Regions from separate parts of the Alteromonas sp. 5NS40-0096 genome, predicted to be linked through region 4. Evidence: predicted binding sites of a transcription regulator. Region 4 holds the regulator's gene; each other region holds the start of a gene.
The links. The regulator sigma-54, encoded in region 4, starts transcription at its own class of promoters, with help from an activator protein. The targets are predictions, from matches to a motif close to GTTGGCACGNNNNTNGNNT.
Positions count from the first base shown of each region.

Region 1: AC27G9_RS03735 (kinase) is a predicted target of sigma-54. The motif match lies at 2,355-2,373, and genes of this name have one in related genera.
Region 2: AC27G9_RS10815 (LruC domain-containing protein) is a predicted target of sigma-54. The motif match lies at 2,424-2,442, and genes of this name have one in related genera.
Region 3: xdp1 (exosortase-dependent surface protein XDP1) is a predicted target of sigma-54. The motif match lies at 2,717-2,735, and genes of this name have one in related genera.

Region 1 is NZ_BAAJLQ010000001.1:808,058-813,062, forward strand. Features, by position in the region: gene AC27G9_RS03720 (LuxR C-terminal-related transcriptional regulator) at 1-361, opposite strand, end outside; gene cmoA (carboxy-S-adenosyl-L-methionine synthase CmoA) at 535-1,269, shown strand; gene cmoB (tRNA 5-methoxyuridine(34)/uridine 5-oxyacetic acid(34) synthase CmoB) at 1,279-2,274, shown strand; gene AC27G9_RS03735 (kinase) at 2,423-3,295, shown strand; gene AC27G9_RS03740 (HAD-IIB family hydrolase) at 3,295-4,113, shown strand; gene AC27G9_RS03745 (glycosyltransferase family protein) at 4,122-5,005, shown strand, end outside.
Region 2 is NZ_BAAJLQ010000003.1:200,555-205,559, forward strand. Features, by position in the region: gene AC27G9_RS10805 (serine hydrolase domain-containing protein) at 1-991, opposite strand, end outside; gene AC27G9_RS10810 (alpha/beta hydrolase) at 1,192-2,115, shown strand; gene AC27G9_RS10815 (LruC domain-containing protein) at 2,480-4,585, shown strand; gene AC27G9_RS10820 (hypothetical protein) at 4,596-5,005, shown strand, end outside.
Region 3 is NZ_BAAJLQ010000008.1:141,055-146,059, forward strand. Features, by position in the region: gene prsT (XrtA/PEP-CTERM system TPR-repeat protein PrsT) at 1-1,736, opposite strand, end outside; gene xdp1 (exosortase-dependent surface protein XDP1) at 1,823-2,668, opposite strand; gene xdp1 (exosortase-dependent surface protein XDP1) at 2,912-3,724, opposite strand; gene pssA (CDP-diacylglycerol--serine O-phosphatidyltransferase) at 3,948-4,793, shown strand.
Region 4 is NZ_BAAJLQ010000002.1:275,143-280,147, reverse strand. Features, by position in the region: gene lptC (LPS export ABC transporter periplasmic protein LptC) at 1-522, shown strand, start outside; gene lptA (lipopolysaccharide transport periplasmic protein LptA) at 491-1,054, shown strand; gene lptB (LPS export ABC transporter ATP-binding protein) at 1,054-1,779, shown strand; gene AC27G9_RS07160 (RNA polymerase factor sigma-54) at 1,886-3,370, shown strand; gene hpf (ribosome hibernation promoting factor) at 3,396-3,683, shown strand; gene ptsN (PTS IIA-like nitrogen regulatory protein PtsN) at 3,693-4,136, shown strand; gene rapZ (RNase adapter RapZ) at 4,161-5,005, shown strand, end outside; gene AC27G9_RS07140 (HPr family phosphocarrier protein) at 5,003-5,005, shown strand, end outside.

The sequences.
Region 1 (5,005 bases), on a different contig from region 4:
GCATGATTTTCATGATGCCTTCAGCCACCTGCTTGGTGGGAAGTGATTTTGGTATATAACCATTGGCGCCAAGCGACATCACTTGCGCGACAATTTCAATACCTTCACTGGCAGAAACAACGGCAACAGGTACATCCGGCTTCATTTCTTTTACCGTGATCAAGCCATTGAAATATTCACCGCCTGGCATGTTGAGGTCGAGAAGAATCAGGTCAATTTGAGTGTCGGAATTCAGAATATCCTGAAGGGGTTCTAAACCACCAGCTTCGAGAATTTCGGTATCAGCGAAATAAGGTTCCAACGCCCCGCTTAGCGCTTCTCGAAAAAGTGGGTGATCGTCTGCAACTAAAAACCTTTTCATACAGCGTTTTGAATCCTCTTCCTTTATTATTCTTATAGAGTAATACTTTAGAATAATAAGGTGAAGTAAAACCACCGAACAAATACAATATTTTTCATAATTATCGCGTTTTGGCGTTGGCAAGCGGTGATTAAAGAGTAAAATTGCCCTCCCATTAACACAGGCAAGACTCAATGAAGAAAGGCGCAGACAATATTTATTCGAAACCGATGAACTCGGTTAATGATTTCCGATTCGATGACACCGTAGCAGATGTCTTTCCAGATATGATTCAAAGATCGGTGCCGGGCTATCAAACGATTATTCACACCATTGGCGAATTAGCGAGTAAATATGTCACCCCTTCAAGTAATGTATACGACCTAGGCTGCTCATTAGGTGCCGCGAGTATGTCTGTCGCCAGAGCAACAGCCGATACGCCATGTAAAATTATCGCAATAGACAGCTCTGAGGCGATGGTCGAGCGCTGCCGAAAGAAAATCAGCCATTTTACCCTGAGCAACCCTGTCGATGTAAAATGTGAATTAGCCCAAGATACCCGGATTAGCAATGCGTCTATGGTTATCATGAATTTCACTCTGCAGTTTATTCCACCAGAGGACAGGCAAGGCATATTGGAAAACATTTACCAAGGCCTGTTACCCGGCGCAGTTCTTGTCCTGTCAGAAAAAATTCGCCATGACGCTGAGGCTGGGAATGAATTGCTCATCGACTTACATCATCAATTTAAACGAGACAATGGCTACAGTGAACTTGAAGTCAGTCAAAAGCGTGCAGCGCTAGAAAATGTAATGCTAACTGACACCTTTGAAACCCATCAAGCTCGCTTAGCATCCGCGGGCTTTTCTACTGTTGTACGTTGGTTTCAGTGTTACAATTTCACTTCTTTAATTGCGATAAAAAACTAGGCGTTTTCTGTGAGTAAAACAACGACTTCCTGGCTCGATAACCAGCTATCTCAAGGTTATGAGGCGATTCTTAATTCAGCGCTCTCTCATTGGCTACAAACACTGCCAGCGCAAATGGCCAATTGGCAAGCCAGTGCAAAACACGGAGACCTAGACAAGTGGGTTAAGTTACTAGGTAAACTCCCCACGACCACGCCAAGTCAAATTGAGTTGTCTGATTCAGTGACAATCGGCCAAGCTGGCGATATCAATGACTACGAGCAAAAAGTCATTGCTGGGCTGTTAAAACAATTTATGCCTTGGCGCAAAGGCCCATTTCATTTGCATGGTATCCACATCGATACTGAGTGGCGTTCGGACTGGAAATGGGACCGTGTTGCGCCCCATATTTCCGATTTAAAAAATCGCCATGTGCTAGACGTAGGTTGTGGCAGCGGTTATCACCTTTGGCGAATGGCTGGAGTTGGTGCAAAGCAGGTGATTGGAATTGATCCCACACAATTGTTTTTTATTCAATTTCACGCTATCAAGCATTTCATCGGTAACATGAATGTGCATTTTTTTCCGTTGGGTATCGAGCAACTTCAACCCCTAAAAGCCTTTGATACCGTTTTTTCGATGGGCGTTTTGTATCACCGCAAAGACCCGATGTCGTTTTTGACACAACTGAAAGATCAACTTCGCAGCGGCGGTGAATTGGTACTTGAAACCTTGGTCGTCGACGGAGATGAAACGACGGTATTGATGGCCGGAGAGCGCTATGCGCAAATGCGAAATGTTTGGTATCTACCCAGTGTTAAAGCGCTTACGGTGTGGTTAGAACGACTCGGATTTGTCGACTGCAAAGTGGTTGATGTCAACACCACAACGACACAAGAACAACGTGCGACTGAGTGGATGACCAATCAATCACTATCGGACTTTCTTGACCCCAATGACTCCTCTTTAACCATTGAAGGTTACCCCGCGCCCAAACGGGCAGTGATTATCGCAACTAAAAAATAACCAACTAGCCCGCTCTCTTGCGGGCTTGTTTCATTTCAGCTTCCCGTACGCGCTCAACATTCACCACACCTATTTTTGTTATTGGCACAAATGTTGTAACACCCAAGCCATAGTGTTTCCCCTTATTCGCAGTTAAGAAGGCAACAACATGGACATGAAAGGCTTTTTACGAAGACACGCTTTGCCAGAGCATTATGCGACCATTGCACAACAATGGTTCATGCCATTGGGCGAAGAAATTGCATCGCACCAAAAAAGTGCAAAGCAAACATTTTTTGTCGGCGTTAATGGCTGCCAAGGCTCTGGTAAGAGTACATTATGCGATTACTTGGTTGACTACCTTATTCAAGAGCACAACCTCAACTGTATTTCCTTGTCACTTGATGATTTTTATTTAGATCAATCCGCAAGAAATGCGTTAGCCATTAAAGTGCACCCTTTACTCAAGACACGTGGTGTTCCGGGTACCCATGACGTCGCCTTGGCGAATCAAACTTTCGACAAGTTGGCCTCTTTCGGCACCGTCTCTATTCCCCGGTTCGATAAATCGACAGATAACCCCTTCCCTGTAAGTCAATGGCCTATCACCAATGGACCGGTTGACGTCGTTATTGTCGAAGGGTGGTGTTGGGGCGTTTCAGCCCAACTCGACAATGCCTTGAACGAGCCAGTCAACGATTTGGAATCAGAACAAGACAGCTTGGGTACGTGGCGTCGATACGTTAACCGTCAAATCAAAGAGCACTACCAAAGCCTATTTGATCGGATGGATTATTGGGCAATGTTAAAAGGCCCCTCATTTGAACATGTGTACAAATGGCGTTGTGAACAAGAGCACAAATTAGCCAAACAATCTAACGGCGCTGCTGTGATGTCGGATGACCAAATCGCATCTTTCATTCAGCATTATCAAAGACTAACTGAACATTGCTTGGAAAGTTTGCCAGATAAATGCGACACGGTATTCGAACTTGATGAAAATCGTCAAATTAGTCACGTACAAAAAAAGGCGACAGCGTAATGCTCTATCCAATCATATTTACTGACATGGATGGCACACTGCTCGACCATTACACCTACGATTTCGCGCCAGTGGAAGGCGTTCTCGAGACACTCAAGCAAAAAGACATTCCCGTCATTCCAACCACGAGTAAAACATTTGCAGAGCTACAGGTGCTGCGTTCCCGAATTGGTTTAGATGGCCCTTTTATCATCGAGAATGGCGCAGCTGTGTGTATACCCCATGGTTTTTTTAAACAAAAACCGGCAGGCACGGTTTGGCAAGACAACTATTGGTGTAAGTCCTTTAGCTACAACAAAAACTATTGGATCAATTTGCTAGATGTCATCGCCGATGAATTTGACGGCGAATTTAAACAGTTCAGTAAAATGAGTATCGCAGATATCCAAGACGCCACAGGCTTATCGGAAGACGATGCGACATTGGCATCGAAGCGACAGTACGGAGAACCCGTCCTTTGGATGGGAACAGAATCTCGGAAACAACAATTTATTAAAGCCGTAGCACAGCGCGGGGCCACGCCACTTGAAGGTGGAAGATTTGTCCACGTCAGTGGTGACTGTAACAAAGGCACTGCATTGCAATGGTTTGTTGAAGAATATCAACGCCAACACGCGCAAAATGTGACTTCAATCGCTTTAGGGGATGGTAAAAACGATATTGCCATGATGGATGAAGCGGACATCGCGATAAGGATTGCCTCGCCAAGCCACCCACCACCGGAATTACAAAAACAAGAAAACGTTTATACGAGTACCTTGCAAGGCCCTTCAGGATGGGCCGAGATGATCAACCAATTACTAGAATTGAATCTTTAGGAGGACACATGGCCGACTTTTATCAAAATGGCGTCGTAACAACGTTGCACAACTTGTCCCAACGTCCTACCGAGGCGTTGGAAGCGGAGTTAGTAGAGTTTTCAAAAAAACGACCCATGGCGCTAATTTTGCCTTCGCTATTTTCAGAGTTACAAGGGGATGCTCTACCCCATATCGTAAATGAACTCACTAGCGTTCCCTATTTAACCGAAATCGTTATCGGCCTTGATAGGGCCGATGAGAAGCAGTATCGTCACGCGCTCGACTTCTTCGACAAGCTTCCCCAACACCACCGAGTATTGTGGAACGATGGACCAAGGCTGCGTGCCATCGACCGAGAGCTAAGCGAACTAGGCCTTGCGCCTCGAGAAATGGGTAAAGGTAGAAACGTTTGGTATTGTATGGGTTACATTATCGCGTCGAACAAAGCGGAATCCGTTGCTCTGCACGATTGTGACATCGTGACTTACAAGCGAGACCTGCTTGCCAAGCTCATCTATCCCGTCGCCAATCCTATGTTCAACTACGAGTTCTGCAAAGGCTACTATGCCCGTGTTGCAGATGGGAAAATCAATGGGCGAGTGTCTAGGCTACTCGTTACGCCATTGCTCAGAGCGTTGAAACGCACACTGGGTGATAATGAATACATCGAATTTATGGATAGCTTCCGTTACCCATTGGCAGGTGAGTTCTCATTCAGAAGAGACGTACTCAACGACATCCGCATCCCTTCAGATTGGGGACTAGAGATCGGTGTCTTGTCGGAAATGCACAGAAACTATTCTCACAATAGATTGTGCCAAGCCGATATCGCCGACGTTTACGACCACAAACACCAAGACTTGTCACTTAACAATGATCAGGGTGGCCTATCAAAAATGTCCATCGATAT
Region 2 (5,005 bases), on a different contig from region 4:
TGGTGCTGGTGATCACCGCGACGAGCTTGAGTGCTGGTGAGACGATGACGTAGTTTCCACCATTTCCAGACATCGACCAAACACGAATATTTTCCCCTTGATAAACAAATGGCATCTGCCATATCTGATATCCATAGCCGAAATTCTCACGAGGTTGTGCTCTTGGGGTCAGCATTTGTTCGATCCAGTTTTCACTGAGTAATGTTTTGCCTTGCCACTTTCCTTTGTTCAGCAGAAGTTGACCCAGTTTCAGTAAATCACGACTAGAGAGCTGTGTTCCGCCTGCAGTCGAAGCCTCTCCACTTGGTGTATATTGCCATTGGACCCGCTTGATACCCATAGGTTTAAATAGGTGGCGATTGGCAAAGGCATCAAGGGGCGCTTCTATTAATCTCTCGAGTGCGATACCTAGCAACGCAGATTGCGCGGTGCAATACGAAAATGCTCTACCATAGGGTGATGCCTCGGGTGTCTTGACCCATGCGGGAAACCCTCTTATTGGCAAATTCACGGTAAATGACGCCCAGTCTTCGATAATGTACATGCGTTCTTCGTTGCCGCGGGAAAATTGATTTTCATCATCACATTCCAACAATGAGCTCATGGTTAACATGTCTTCGAATGTTATGCCCAGTTTTCTAGGGTCTACATTCTCGGATGTAAACTTGTCTTTGAACAAGGTGAGAATCGGTTCATCTACTGACTGAAGGTAGTTTTTCTCAATAGCGATACCCGTTAGCAAGGCAACCAAGGTTTTGGTTGCTGAGCGAGTATTATGGAGTGTACTTTCATCGCTACCTTCGAAATAACGCTCGTAAACAATAGTGTCGTTTTGCGCTACAACAACGCTAGTAATGCCACTGTATTCGGTTTGGTGTTGCGTATCATTGAACAATGTCAAAGGCGAAGTTGAGGCAGCGTAACAAAGCTGCATACTGATGATTGCCAATAGTGTTGTTGCCTTGCTAAATACCCTGAAGCTAGTGCTCATTTCGAGTCCTTATTTGAGTGCTGAAACAGAGGTCTCAATTCATCAAAAACAATAATGAAGTGCATGAAAAAAGAATGAAGATTTATGAAGAATGAGTCTTAATGCAGGTTTGTATACAAATTGCGCAGTTTTGTGCACTGACGTGCAAGCTCTTTGATTGGATACTGACATCACTGAATTGAAAGCAAAGGTGAAGAGTGATGACAATCAAAAAAGTCGCGTTTAAATCATTTGGTGTTGAGTTGGTTGGTGACCTATACCTGCCTGATAACTTTGATGAATCCAAAAAATACAAAGCGATTGTTGGGGCTAGCCCGTTTCCCCAAGTCAAAGAACAGGTTCTCGCAACCTACGGTCCTGAAATGGCTAAACGAGGATTTGTGTTTCTTGGCTTTGATTATTTAGGCATGGGAGATTCCCCGGCACTACCAGGAGAGTTCAAGCAGTCGCGTTACATGTTTAGGCTGCTCGAAAACACTTGGGACGCAGTGTCATTTCTCAATACTTTACCGTATGTTGAAGAAGTCTATGGCTTGGGGGTTTGCCAAGGAGGATCGATCATCGCCTCTGCTGCAGTAACGGATCACCGAATCAAAAAGTTTGCAACGGTTTCAGGGATGATGGCTGCTGACGGTTTCCAATGGGCAGATCGAAACATGGCGAATCAAATGATCGCTGCCGCGAATACATCGGCACAACACATCTATGCGACAGGGGAGGCTGACTATACTGCACCATTTGGCCTAGATGATGAGCAGTCGAAACAAGACTATGTTGCTATTGCCGGAGAAATGGGCAGTGAAACCTATGACTACTATGGTAAAGATGGCTATCGTGGGCCCAATACCATAGAAAATTATACCAATCTGCATATTGCCGACCAGCCAATGCAATCGCTGATTTCCATTGCCGAGCACTATGCCGACAAAATCGTGCAACCTGCTCTGATTATATTCAGTAAAAGCGCTCCAACATCTGTGTGTTCTACCAACTTTATTGAGAAACTGACCAATGAGCATGAAGTAATGGAGCTGGAAAACTGTAGCCATGTAGACTTTTACTACAAGCCCGAAGCTGTCAAAACGTCAACAGATGCTGTAGCCGCTTTTTTCAATAAATCGTAAAAGCGTTGCACTTTTACTCTCCAAGAATAGGTACGCTTTAAGTGCCTATTCTCACCCTCTATTTGTTTATGTGCTAGTCGGCTAGCAAACTTTACACGCAACAGTTTTTTCAAAACGCATAAAACAACCTCCTTTTTCCTATTGCAAATTTATCGCCGTTGGATGCTTCGCAAAATGAGAATTTCAGTTTGCCAAGTGAAAACTACAGTTACTTTTACCTATCAATGACTAACGATGAAAAATCCATAAGTCACTGTATTTAAATAACTAAATATTCTGCAGGTGGATTTGTTTCACGAGCTTTGTGCGCTGGCATGTAAATTGTAATCACAGTTATAACTTTACCTTAATTGTGAGAACTTCTATGAACAAACAGTCTCAACTAGCAGTTGCGATGTTAATCGCATTCCCGTCATACAGCATGGCTAGTGATGCTTTTGACAGTTGCCCTTCACAAGCTTTTTTGATGCAAGACACCACAGCACAGCTCTACGGTGTTAACTTGGTTACGGGAAACGTAAGCCTTCTCTCGAGTAACCTCGGTACAAGCGATCGTATCAATGGCTTCGGATTCAGTAATCACGACAGATATCTATACGGTTGGGGTTACCAAAACAACACCATCGTAAAAATCGGTAATGACTACCAAATAGAGCCGTTGCCTGTAACCAATAAACCTGGCGTAAACTTTTTCGTGGGCGATGTGGCACTTTCGGAAAACGCCTACTATCTCTACAAGAAGGGCGGTAACTATGGTTTATATCGTGTTTCACTTGATGAGAATGATAGCGATTATTTGGACATGCAGCGCGTCACTGATGGTGCCTCCTTATCGATGCTAATTTATGATTTAGCATTCCACCCCACCGATGGCTATGCTTATTCTGTTGATAAGTATGGTGATTTGTATCGAATCGATGTGGTTAACGGTACTAAATCCAAAGTAAGTAATGTCGGGCAGAGAGGTACTTTCGGAGCCGTATATTTTGACCTTAATGGCACCTTTTACATTAGCCGGAACCAAGATGGGAACATCTTTAGAATCGACGTAGATGGTGATAATCCGAAGGCGGAGTTATTTGCCTATGGCCCAAGTTCGGGCAATAACGACGGAGCACGTTGCGCAATGGCGCCAATTATTGATGAATCAGTGCCACCGACAACTGACTTTGGTGATGCACCGGATAGCTACCTCACATCCTTGTCTAGCAATGGCGCAAGACACGGTATTGTTGATGGGATTCATCTAGGTAACACCATCGACGGTGAATACGATGCTCACGTTTCTCCCTACAGTGACGAAACCAGTAATGGCGATGAAGATGGCGTGAACTTTATCACTGCATTTGAAGGCGGTCTTGATAGCTTTATGCAAGTCACAGTTCAAGGCGACGGCTATTTGAGTATCTGGGTCGACTGGGATCAAGACGGTACTTTTGATGCCAAAGACCAATTGGTAGCAGATAAGAGTTTGACTACTGGTACCCATTTCATCTTTGAAGACACGCCGCTGGATGTGGCTACAGGAATCACGTGGGCTCGTGTACGTTATACAACGACATCTGGAGTAGGTCCTAGTGGTGGCGTGAATGATGGTGAAGTAGAAGACTATCGAGTAGCAGTAGTTAATTCAGGTAATAGTTTGGTGAACAATGTGCCTTACTTCTTGGCTTTTGAAGACAATTGGCCTGAAACGGGCGACTATGATTTCAATGATGTTGTCATTCGCTTGAATTCCTCGATGATTGTATCGCAAGAAAACCACGTTAAAAAACTCAGTCTCTCTGGTGAGTTAACTGCGATGGGCGCTTCATACAACAATGGTTTCGCGATTCAGCTCGAAGGTATCACCAATGAAGATATCGACACAGATACACTGAGATTTACGATTAATGGCACTGAAGTCACCACGCCATTGCTAGAAAGTGGCACTCAGAATGCGGTATTGAAAATTAGTGATGACTTGTGGAAACACGTAAACGCAGGTGGTTGTTGGTTCTTTAAGACCGAAAATGGCTGCACGTCGCAAAAAGAGTTCCAGTTCACAATCTCGCTTCAATTTACTCGAGATATCAGTGTCAATGCGTTTCCTCAGGCTCCTTACAAACCCTTTATTTTTGCAACTGAAGGGACGGAGCATGGAGAAGTGTTTGGCTCAAACCCAGGAAGAGGTTTAGAGATTCACCTCAAGAATAAAACGCCGACCTCACTAGCCAATACCAGCTACTTTGGTTTGGCAGAAGACTCAACAGATTTAGCTTCTGGCGAAACTTACCAAACAGAGAACGGATTACCTTGGGCAATAGCAATCAATGCAAGTACAAATAGTAATTGGCTACACCCAAGAGAGTATGTGGATATCTTACGCGCCTACCCTGAGTTCGCAGAATACGTAAACTCTAACGGCACCGAGAATCGCTCATGGTTCAAGGAAGCTAAGGCCGATTCAACTAAAGTTTATTCTTATTAAGGAGCTACCAATGAAACATTTATTATTCATTCCAGCGATTTTAGTGTTAGCAGCATGTGGTGGCGGCGGTGGTGGCGGCAGTGATGCGCCAGTATCAGGTGCAAACAGTTCAGGGCAGACGACGCCTCCCGCGACGACTCCGCCTCCAGCTACGACACCACCACCTAGTACAGATCCGGTATCTGATGGTGACCCAGAAGAAACGGCGGACCTTGTAAGTGATAAGACGTTTGATTTCGTTGGCAAAAACACGGTTACCCTGTCTTTGAACAACAATGCTGATGCGAAGAGAGTGTACCTGAACGTTTGCAACGACTACTCAACAGTAAACGGTGAAGTGAAAGTAGACTACAGCACATGCCAATTGCGTACGACGTTGCCAGCGGGATCTACCGCATATCAGCTGACTATTGGTGGTGA
Region 3 (5,005 bases), on a different contig from region 4:
TTTTGAGGGTTCAAGGTCAAAACATCATTGTAGATCACTAACGCTGAGTCTTGTTCTGCGCGCTGAAGGTGGTTAAAAGCTTTGAGTAGTAACGTTTCAGTGTGCTTAGGCGATAGTGATAGTAGCTCCTCTACAATAACACTTGATGCATCGATGTTACCCATTCTGCTTTCTATTGCTGCTAAATTAAACTTTGCAGGGTACAGTATTGGGTTGATTGACAGCGCTTCGAGAATTGCGGTTTTCGCTTCTGCTAATAGACCCTGGCGAATCAACACGCCTGCTTTTAAATTATAGATTTCAGCGTTTTCAGGCAGAAGCTGATTGAGTTGCTCTGTTGCATTTAAAGCATCTTCAAACTGCTCAGCTTGTAATTTTAGTACGGCATAAGTAAATACAAATGCGGGCTCAGATTTATAATCTTCATAATTACTATCAAGGATGGAGAGCGCTTGTTCCTGTTTCCCTCTCGCTGCCATTAACTTGATATTAAAAAGTTGAAGTTTACTACTTTTGGGGTTTCTGCGTTCGAGTTCTTGAACTAATTTTTCCGCTTTAAACGCGCGGTTTTGTTTGATCAGTAGATCTCCCAGTATCAAAGCAGAATCAAGATCATCCAGCAATTGTTCTTGATGCTTTTCTAAAAGTGCGAGCGCTTTTTTGTCTTGTTGGGTCGCAGTATAGGTTTGCGACAGTAGCATGACGGCTTTTAAATCGTCAGGCTCTTCTACAAGGTAGTTGCGGAAGTCATTGCTGGCCTTCTCTAGATTACCATTGAAAAAATTCGTTAAGCCACTGATGTAAAGTAACATGGGCTGTGAAGCGATGAGTTCTGGCGAAAGTTCGGCCATAAAATCATTTAATCGCTGAAGCTGCTCGTTTTTGATGAGTTCATCTTGTTCTCTACTTTGAAGCCAGCTGCTAAGAAGAATGGCAAGAGGGTCATTTGGTGTGTCTTCTATAATCTCATCTACGAGTAGTTTAGCACTGTCATAGTCTTGGCTTTGCATATACAAATCGACAAGATTACGCAGTGCAATAGGGTCATCTTTGTTAAACGATAGTGCTTTTTGTAGGTGTTCGGTGGCTAAGGCTTTGTTGCCCTGTTGAAATGCCAGTTGTCCCTTCAATCGCCAAGCTATTGCATTGGTAGGGTCTATGCTAAGGCTGGTTTCGATGTACCGGCTTGCTCTATCGAGTTGTTCTTCTTGGATAGCGAGTGAAGCGAGACCATTTGTAGCCTGAATTTCTTTGGTGTTGATGTCACGTACTTGTTGGTACGACTGTTTTGCGCAGTCTATTCTCTTTAATCGAGAACATGCCGCCGCTTTGATAAGTAGCCATTCTTGTTTGGCTTCGTTAGTGAGCTTATCCGTTTGCGCAAAATCAACGATATTCCGGTACTTGTTGAGAAAAAGCCAAGTGTTACCCAATGGCTCTGCTAAGAGATTGATGTCTGCTCCCATGTCGAGCGCTTCTGTAAATTCGACTTCAGCGGCAACTAGATAACCATTTATCAGGAGTATTTCGCCCATCAGTATCTTTGAGGCAAGGTTACTAGGATCTTTCTGTAAGCTATTTTTTAAGTGAATATAGGTCTCGTCATACTCCGCCTTATTGTAGGCTTTTAGTGCTTTTTCGTAGTCTTCGGCACTGGTGGCGAAACTGTGGGCTGACATCCCTAATGAGGCTAACGTTACGCTGAGTACAAGCGTACGCTTTATCGCTTTCAACATGGTACTTCCTGAATTTATAGACACAAAAAAGGTGGCTAATAGCCACCTTCCAAACGATACGTGTTTTTAACGCAGATTTAAACTGATTATGCTTGTTTCCGCTGACGACGAGCGAACATTAAAGCTGCACCAGCAATCAACAACGCTAAACTACCCGGAGCCGATACTGGTTTAGGTTGTGGCGTTGGGGTATTAGACTTAGAAAAGTCAACGCCAGCCAATTTGAAAGCGTCATTGTAAAGACTCGCACCACTCACACTACCGAATACTGTGTTGTATGTTCCCACTAGCCAGTATTGTGCTGCGGTAGAAAATCCAAAATCATCAGATGTATACAACCCATTGCTTCGCGAGCTGCCAATGTCAAAGGAGCCCGTTACTAGCGCATTACCCGCAACGTTTGCCCAAGAACTTGTCCCAGACGATAGTGTAGATAAACCGCTTGCGTTTAAACCCGCAACCGATACCTGCTGGTCATAGCGGGCTACGGATCCATTCACTCTCCATGGTAGCCAACTGAAATTGGCGCTATCTAATGTGACTTCGGTATCGAAAGACAATAGGAAGAAGTCAAAACCTTCGCCAATGTTGTCCGTTGCATGGTCTGGTGAGTGCGGGTTTTCATCTAGGTTGGTAATACCATAGCCGACTTGGCCCTGATTGTTCCAATAACCGCGGATTTCAGAATTCGAAACAGAATAAACATTTGAACCGTTACCATTTGACCATGCTGACAATCGCACGTTGACACCGTTCATATTCAGGCTGTCTAGTACAGTGATGGAGCCTGGGACGCTTGCATTAGTCCCATTAGCAATACCGTCTCCATATAGAGAATAACTGTATTCGGACAAAGAAGAATCGCCTGATGCGAAGCTTGAAGCGCTGGCTAAAACTAATAGCGAACTCGCAAAAAATTTCTTAAAGCTCATTTTTTGGGCCTTATTAAAAATACAAAAAATTCGGGATTGTTATGCTTTAAGCGATTTTCGTGCCAACTCTGTATTTTGTTGTTTTTTATGGTTATTTTAGATTTTTGCGAGAGAGGTCTTTGAAGAATTGTAAAACTTTTAGACATCTACTTTAGTCTAAATATGAGGTTGCCTTTATATTAAATAAGGCTTATGTAGCAAAAAAGGAGCAAAAGCTCCTTTTTCGTAATCATTACATTTGGGTTAGCGCGTTTTCTTGCGTCTCCAAGCGATGAATGCTAAGCCACTAGCTAATAATGCGATGCTAAATGGTTCACTGACTTCTGCTGGTGGTTTGCCGCTTGGTGGTGTATTGGCCTGGCTAAAACTGATTGCTGAAAGCTTGAAGGCATCATTATACATTTGGCCGCCGTTGTCTCCAAAAACGGTGTTATAGGCGCCGACTAACCAGTATTTGGCGGTGTCAACTAAATCAAAACTCGCTTGGTAGCCAGATGTCGCTGTATTTATGTTGTATGACCCTGCCGAAAGTGCATTGGCGACAATATCGCTCCATGTACTGCTGCCTGATGTTAAAGCTGAGATATCGTTTAGTGCGGCGACCGAGACTTGGCTATCGTTACGGCTATAGCGCCAGGTAAATTGAGCACTAGATAGATTGACGTCCTGATCAAATGAGAATAATACGAAGTCGAAATCGCTCCAGTTTCCTCTTACTTGATTTACATTGTCTATGGCATGATCAGGACTGTTGTGTGCAGATTCCCAATCATCGTTGGTCACACCATAACCGTAATAATTACTGATTTTATAAAGGTTGGCATCAACTACAATGTCGTCGTTACTACCGTAAGTGTCTGCCCAAGCAGATACGCCGATGTTAACACCGTCAATATTCACACCATTAGACAGTGTTGGCGTCGTGCTAGTGACGACACCATCAGAAATCAAATTATATACACTTTCGTCCAATGAAGAGTCACTGGCAAAGGTTGTATTCGATACAAGGACTAAAGCTCCTGCAAGGAACTGAGAAATATAGAATTTACTACGCATACTACCGAATCCTTTTTACTATAAATTTCGATTGTTGCGTTACGCTTTCCTTTCTTATCGATGAAGGAAGCACAACATGGTTTCGCGATTATATGTTGATCAATAGTTCTATAGGGTATGTGTCTGTATAACTTGTTATAGGTTTTTAGCAAAAACAGTTTCGCTGGGTTTGTTAAATAGGTTGTGAGATACTATTGATGTATGTCGCTGAATTAGAGGAAATATGTCTCAAAGTAAACGCAAAGGTATCTACCTTTTACCAAACTTACTCACTACTGCTGGATTGTTTTCGGGCTTTTTCGCCGTCGTCTCTTCGATGAACGGCCGTTTTGAAGCCGCAGCAGTAGCGATATTTGTAGCCATGATCTTTGACGGGCTTGATGGCAGAGTTGCCAGAATGACAAATACTCAAAGTGACTTTGGGGCTGAATATGACTCAATGGCAGACATGGTGTCTTTTGGTATGGCGCCGGCATTAGTCGCTTACAATTGGGGATTATCCGAATTGGGCAAGTTAGGCTGGCTTGCTGCCTTTATATACGTAGCGGGTGCGGCTCTGAGACTGGCAAGGTTCAATACCCAAGTCGGAATAGCTGATAAACGCTTCTTTCAGGGGTTAGCAAGTCCTGCTGCAGCGGCAGTGGTAGCAGGTTTGGTTTGGGTTGGTGTCGAGTACCAAGCTAACGGTCACGATTATGGATTAATTGTAGCGTTAGTCACAGGCGCGACTGGCTTATTAATGGTAAGTAATTTTAAATACAACTCGTTCAAAGAAGTGAACTGGCATGGAAAGGTGCCTTTTGTCGCGCTCTTGCTGGTTATGCTTATATTTGTAGTAGTCGCTACTGAGCCTGCGCTTGTTTTATTCGTCGTATTTGCGCTTTATGCTTTAGCTGGGCCTATTAATACCTTTAGGACGGTGGACAAAGTCACGTTGCAAGACGTAGTGGGGGATCACGAAGAAGATGCCGACTTTAAATCTGTGTGTGAAAAGGATGGTGTGGAAACGCCAACGCAGGCAGAAAACGAAGTGAAGAGTGACCAAAACGACAAAGAAAAGCTGCAATAGTTTATTTATTAAGCGGGTTGGTTAAAAAGCGGCCGGTTGGCCGCTTTTTTTATGTTTTTTTTAAAAAGCCTGTTGACCTGTTTAAAAGTATCTGTAGAATGCGCGCCTCGTTGACAGGGCAACAGCCAAACAGGCAATCGCTATCAACGTAGCAACCAAATTTGAACGGTAAAAAAATTCAAAAAAATGGTTGACAAATTTGGGGTTCGAAG
Region 4 (5,005 bases):
GCATTGCTAATGTACTTGCCAACGTTTATGGAAGAGTCGCCGACAGACCAACAATCCGCTAAAGTGGACGCGTTGAGGCCAGCGTACTTGGCAAACAATTTAACCACGACTATGTATGACACAGATGGTAAGTTGAATCATGAGGTGTTCGCTACCACAATGGAACACTACGACCTATTGGGTTTCGTGCTGTTTCAAAACCCGATGTATACCGTATACGTGGGTGAAAATGAATCGCCATGGCAGGTGACAGCAAAGGAAGGGACACTTTATGACAACAACTTGATTCAGCTAGAAACAGATGTTGTCATAACCAATATGAGCGACGACGATTTTGTTCAGACAATAAAAACAGAGTTTATCGAAATCGACTTGAACAAAAAAACCATGACGTCGGATCAGCCCGTGGTAATAATCGGCGGGCAATACGTTATAAATAGCAATGGCTTCAATGCCGATTTGCATACCAGACAATACGAGTTAATTGATCATGTACAAACCACTTATAAACCTGGCAGCTAGTTTACTGGCCCTCAGCGCTAGTACTTTTGCACTGGCTGACGAGACCGACTTTACTAAGCCGATAAAAGTCGACTCAGCGTCTCAGTTTGTTGATGGAATTAACAAAATATCACTGTTCAAAACTGATGTTTACATCACCCAAGGCTCGTTAGTTATCGAAGCGGATGAGGTCGAAGTGGTTGCCACTGATGGCGAAGGCAACGAAGTATTCATCGCGCGAGGCAATCCCGCGAGCTATACCCAGCAAGTCACCGACGGTAAATCGGTGAATGCCAAGGCCAATGAAATTCGCTATGAAGTGAGCAAACGCAAAATTTCACTGAAAGGAAATGCAGAGCTACAGCAAGACACCAGTATGGTGCGCGGTGATACCATTACCTATGACATGGAAAAAGAACAGATGTTGGCACAAGGGTCGGAGCAACAAAATGGCAGAGTCACTACTGTGTTTAGGCCTGAAGCCATCAAAGATCTGACCGACCAAGTCGAATCTAAAGACGAAGATAAAAACGACGAGGACCAACCAAAGTAATGGCTACATTAACTGCCTCTCATTTGGCAAAATCCTATCGTTCTAGGCAAGTGGTACGCGATGTGAGCTTGTCGGTATCCAGTGGCGAAATCGTTGGACTACTCGGCCCAAACGGCGCGGGTAAGACGACAACGTTTTACATGATTGTTGGTTTGGTGCCACTGAACAAGGGTAGCATCCACATTGATGACAACGAACTGACACACCAACCTATGCATGAGCGCGCGCGCCAAGGTATCGGTTATTTACCTCAAGAAGCGTCTATTTTCCGCAAAATGACGGTACACGAAAACGTCATGGCGATTTTACAAACCCGAAAAGACTTAAACCGTCAGCAACAAGAAGAGGAAGCTGACGCTTTGCTGGACGAATTTAACATCAACCATATTCGCAACAGCAATGGGATGAGTTTGTCGGGTGGAGAACGGCGTCGAGTGGAAATTGCGAGAGCGTTGGCGGCCAACCCACAGTTCATATTGCTAGATGAACCTTTTGCTGGCGTCGACCCCATTTCGGTAAACGACATAAAAAAAATAATTCAACATCTGCGCGACCGCGGAATTGGCATCCTAATAACCGACCACAATGTGCGTGAAACCCTTGATGTTTGTGAAAAAGCCTACATTGTTAGTCATGGGGAATTGATTGCTCAGGGCTCCGCAGAGCAAGTTTTAAGCAATCAAAAAGTAAGAGATGTATACCTAGGAGAGCAATTCAAGCTATAGTTAGTATAGCGGGTTACAAATGAGCCAACAGGAACCGCAATTCGGACTTGCACTCGGTTCATTGTTTAAGGTAAAAAAGCAGGAAAATGAGAAAGTTAAGACGTAGATGAAACCTTCTTTACAGCTAAAGTTTAGTCAACAACTCACAATGACCCCTCAGTTGCAACAAGCGATCAAGCTTTTGCAGCTCTCTACGCTCGACTTGCAGCAGGAAATCCAAGAAGCACTCGACTCAAATCCACTCTTAGAAGTCGAAGATATTGGCGATGGCGATCAACCGCAAAAAAGTAACTTAGACAGTGAAAACGATGCCACTGCCGAAGCTCCTGCACCTAGTTCAGATAATATTGAAACCTCTGATGCATTAGAAAAAGACGGGTTACCCGACGAACTTCCTATCGACAGTACATGGGATGAGTATTATTCAGCGTCTTCGGCCCCTGCACCTATGGCAGCATCAGATGACGACCAAGTATTTCAAGGCGAGACCACCGACGATATCCAAGCTCACTTGCTTTGGCAGATGGGTCTGACACCATTTAGTGATATCGACCGTGTAATCGCAATGGCGATTATCGACTCAATCGATGAGTCAGGGTATTTAACGGTAACCGTTGAAGATATTCTGCAAAGTGTGAATACCGATGACGAGACAGAGGAACTTATCGAAGAGGATGAAGTCGAATGTGTATTGAAGCGAATTCAACAATTCGACCCCTTAGGTTCAGGATCTCGGACGCCGCAGGAATGTTTATTGGTGCAACTCAATCAGTTTCCCCCTGATACACCTTGGCTAGCAGAAGCAAAAATGCTGCTAACCGATTACGCGGATTTGCTCGGTAGCAAAGATTACCGAACACTGATGCGTAAGACTAAGCTAAAAGAAGACCAGCTCAGAGAAGCAATGGTGCTTTTGCAAGGGCTTAATCCTAGACCGGGCTCAGCGTTAATTACCAAAGAGCCTGAATACGTCATTCCGGATGTATCAGTCGCGAAGAAGAACGGCCGTTGGGTGGTTGAACTCAACCCGGATAGTTTGCCGAAACTCAGCATTAATCAGCAGTACGCTGCGATGAGTAAAAGTGCGCGAAGCAGCAGTGATTCACAATTTATTCGCTCACATATGCAAGAAGCCAAGTGGTTTATCAAAAGCCTAGAATCGAGAAACGATACGCTGATGAAGGTGGCAAATTGTATTGTCCAACAGCAAATGGGTTTCTTCGAACACGGTCCAGAAATGATGAAACCAATGGTGTTAAACGATGTAGCAGAAATGGTCGATATGCATGAATCCACCATCTCTCGCGTTACGACCCAAAAATATATGCATACGCCTCGCGGTATCTACGAGTTGAAGTATTTCTTCTCGAGCCACGTGGCAACGGAGTCTGGTGGAGAATGTTCGTCAACCGCGATTCGAGCGTTGATCAAGAAACTGGTTGCCGCTGAGACCCCGAGTAAACCATTAAGTGATAGTAAGATTGCTCAATTGTTGGCCGACCAAGGAATTAAAGTTGCCCGGCGGACAATAGCAAAATACCGGGAGTCTCTCTCGATTCCCCCGTCTAACCAACGAAAAAGCCTGATTTAGGCTCCACCTATAAGGAAGACGAAATATGCAAATAAACCTTACTGGTCATCATGTTGAAATAACTGATTCTTTGCGTAACTATGTCGACACCAAGTTCAGCAAGCTAGAACGTCACTTCGACCACATATCTAACGTGCATGTTATCCTCAATGTCGAAAAACTTAATCAAAAAGCAGAAGCTACGATGCACCTTAGCGGAGCGGAAGTGTTTGCCTCATCGGAAAATGAAGACATGTACGCCGCCATCGATAGTATGGTAGACAAGCTTGATCGCCAAGTGATCAAGCATAAGGAAAAACTGAAAAGGCACTAACCCTATCTGATGGATATCACAGCCATAGTCAGCCTGGATCGCACGCAATGTGCGGTCCAGTGCAATAGTAAAAAACGAATTCTAGAGATTATTAGCGAAATTGCCGCTAACAATCACCCGTCTGTTGAACAATCTACCGTATTGAGTGCACTGTTAAATCGCGAACGTATGGGAAGCACGGGAATCGGTAATGGTATTGCTCTTCCCCATGGCAGACTAGCAGGCCTGGAGCGGGTAACCGCAATTATTGTCACCAGCACGCCCGCGATAAATTTTGATGCCATCGATGATCAACCTGTCGATATCTTTTTTGCTCTGCTTGTGCCAGAAGAGCAAACCGAGGGGCATTTGCAGACATTAGCAACCGTAGCGGGTAAACTAAGCGACAAATCGACCGTTAAAGCGATTCGAAACGCCAAAACGAGTGACGACATTCTTCAAGCATTAGCCTAACGCACCATACAGGGAGACGGGGCCGTGAAACTAATTATCATAAGTGGACGTTCAGGCTCTGGGAAATCTGTAGCCTTACGCGCATTAGAAGACTTAGGCTATTATTGCGTAGATAACATTCCTGTTAACCTTTTGCCGACACTCACGCACACTGTGGTGGATGAATACGACCAAGTCGCCGTTAGTATTGATGTTCGAAACTTACCAAAAGATCCCGCAGACCTTGTAGAAATACTGGACTACATGCCTGACACTTGGGATATGACCATCGTCTACATTGATGCCAGTGACGACATTCTAGTTAAACGCTTCAGCGAAACACGCAGATTACACCCCTTAACCAAACTCAATAAGTCCTTGTCTCAGGCCATTAAAGCCGAATCCGGGTTACTCGCCCCTATCGCTGAACGCGCCGATTTGTATATCGACACTGATGGCTTTTCCATCCATCAACTGGCTGAGCTCATCAGAGAGAGAATTTTAGGCAAAAAAAGTTCTCGTTTAGTACTCGTATTTGAATCATTCGGTTTTAAACACGGTATCCCCAAAGATGCGGATTACGTGTTTGACGCCCGCTTTTTACCCAACCCTCACTGGGAACCCGATCTTAAGCACCTCACTGGCCTTGATGTGCCTGTTGAAAATTTTCTCGGGTCTCAACCCATCGTTCCTAAATTCATATTGCAAATACAAAACCTCATTGCCACCTGGTTACCTCACCTCGAGCGAAACAATCGCAGTTACGTGACGGTGGCAATCGGTTGTACAGGTGGTCAACACAGGTCAGTATTCGTCGCGCAAAGTCTCGCGAAAATTTTTGAAGAGATACACCCGGACGTACAAATTCGACATAGGGAACTGGACCAATG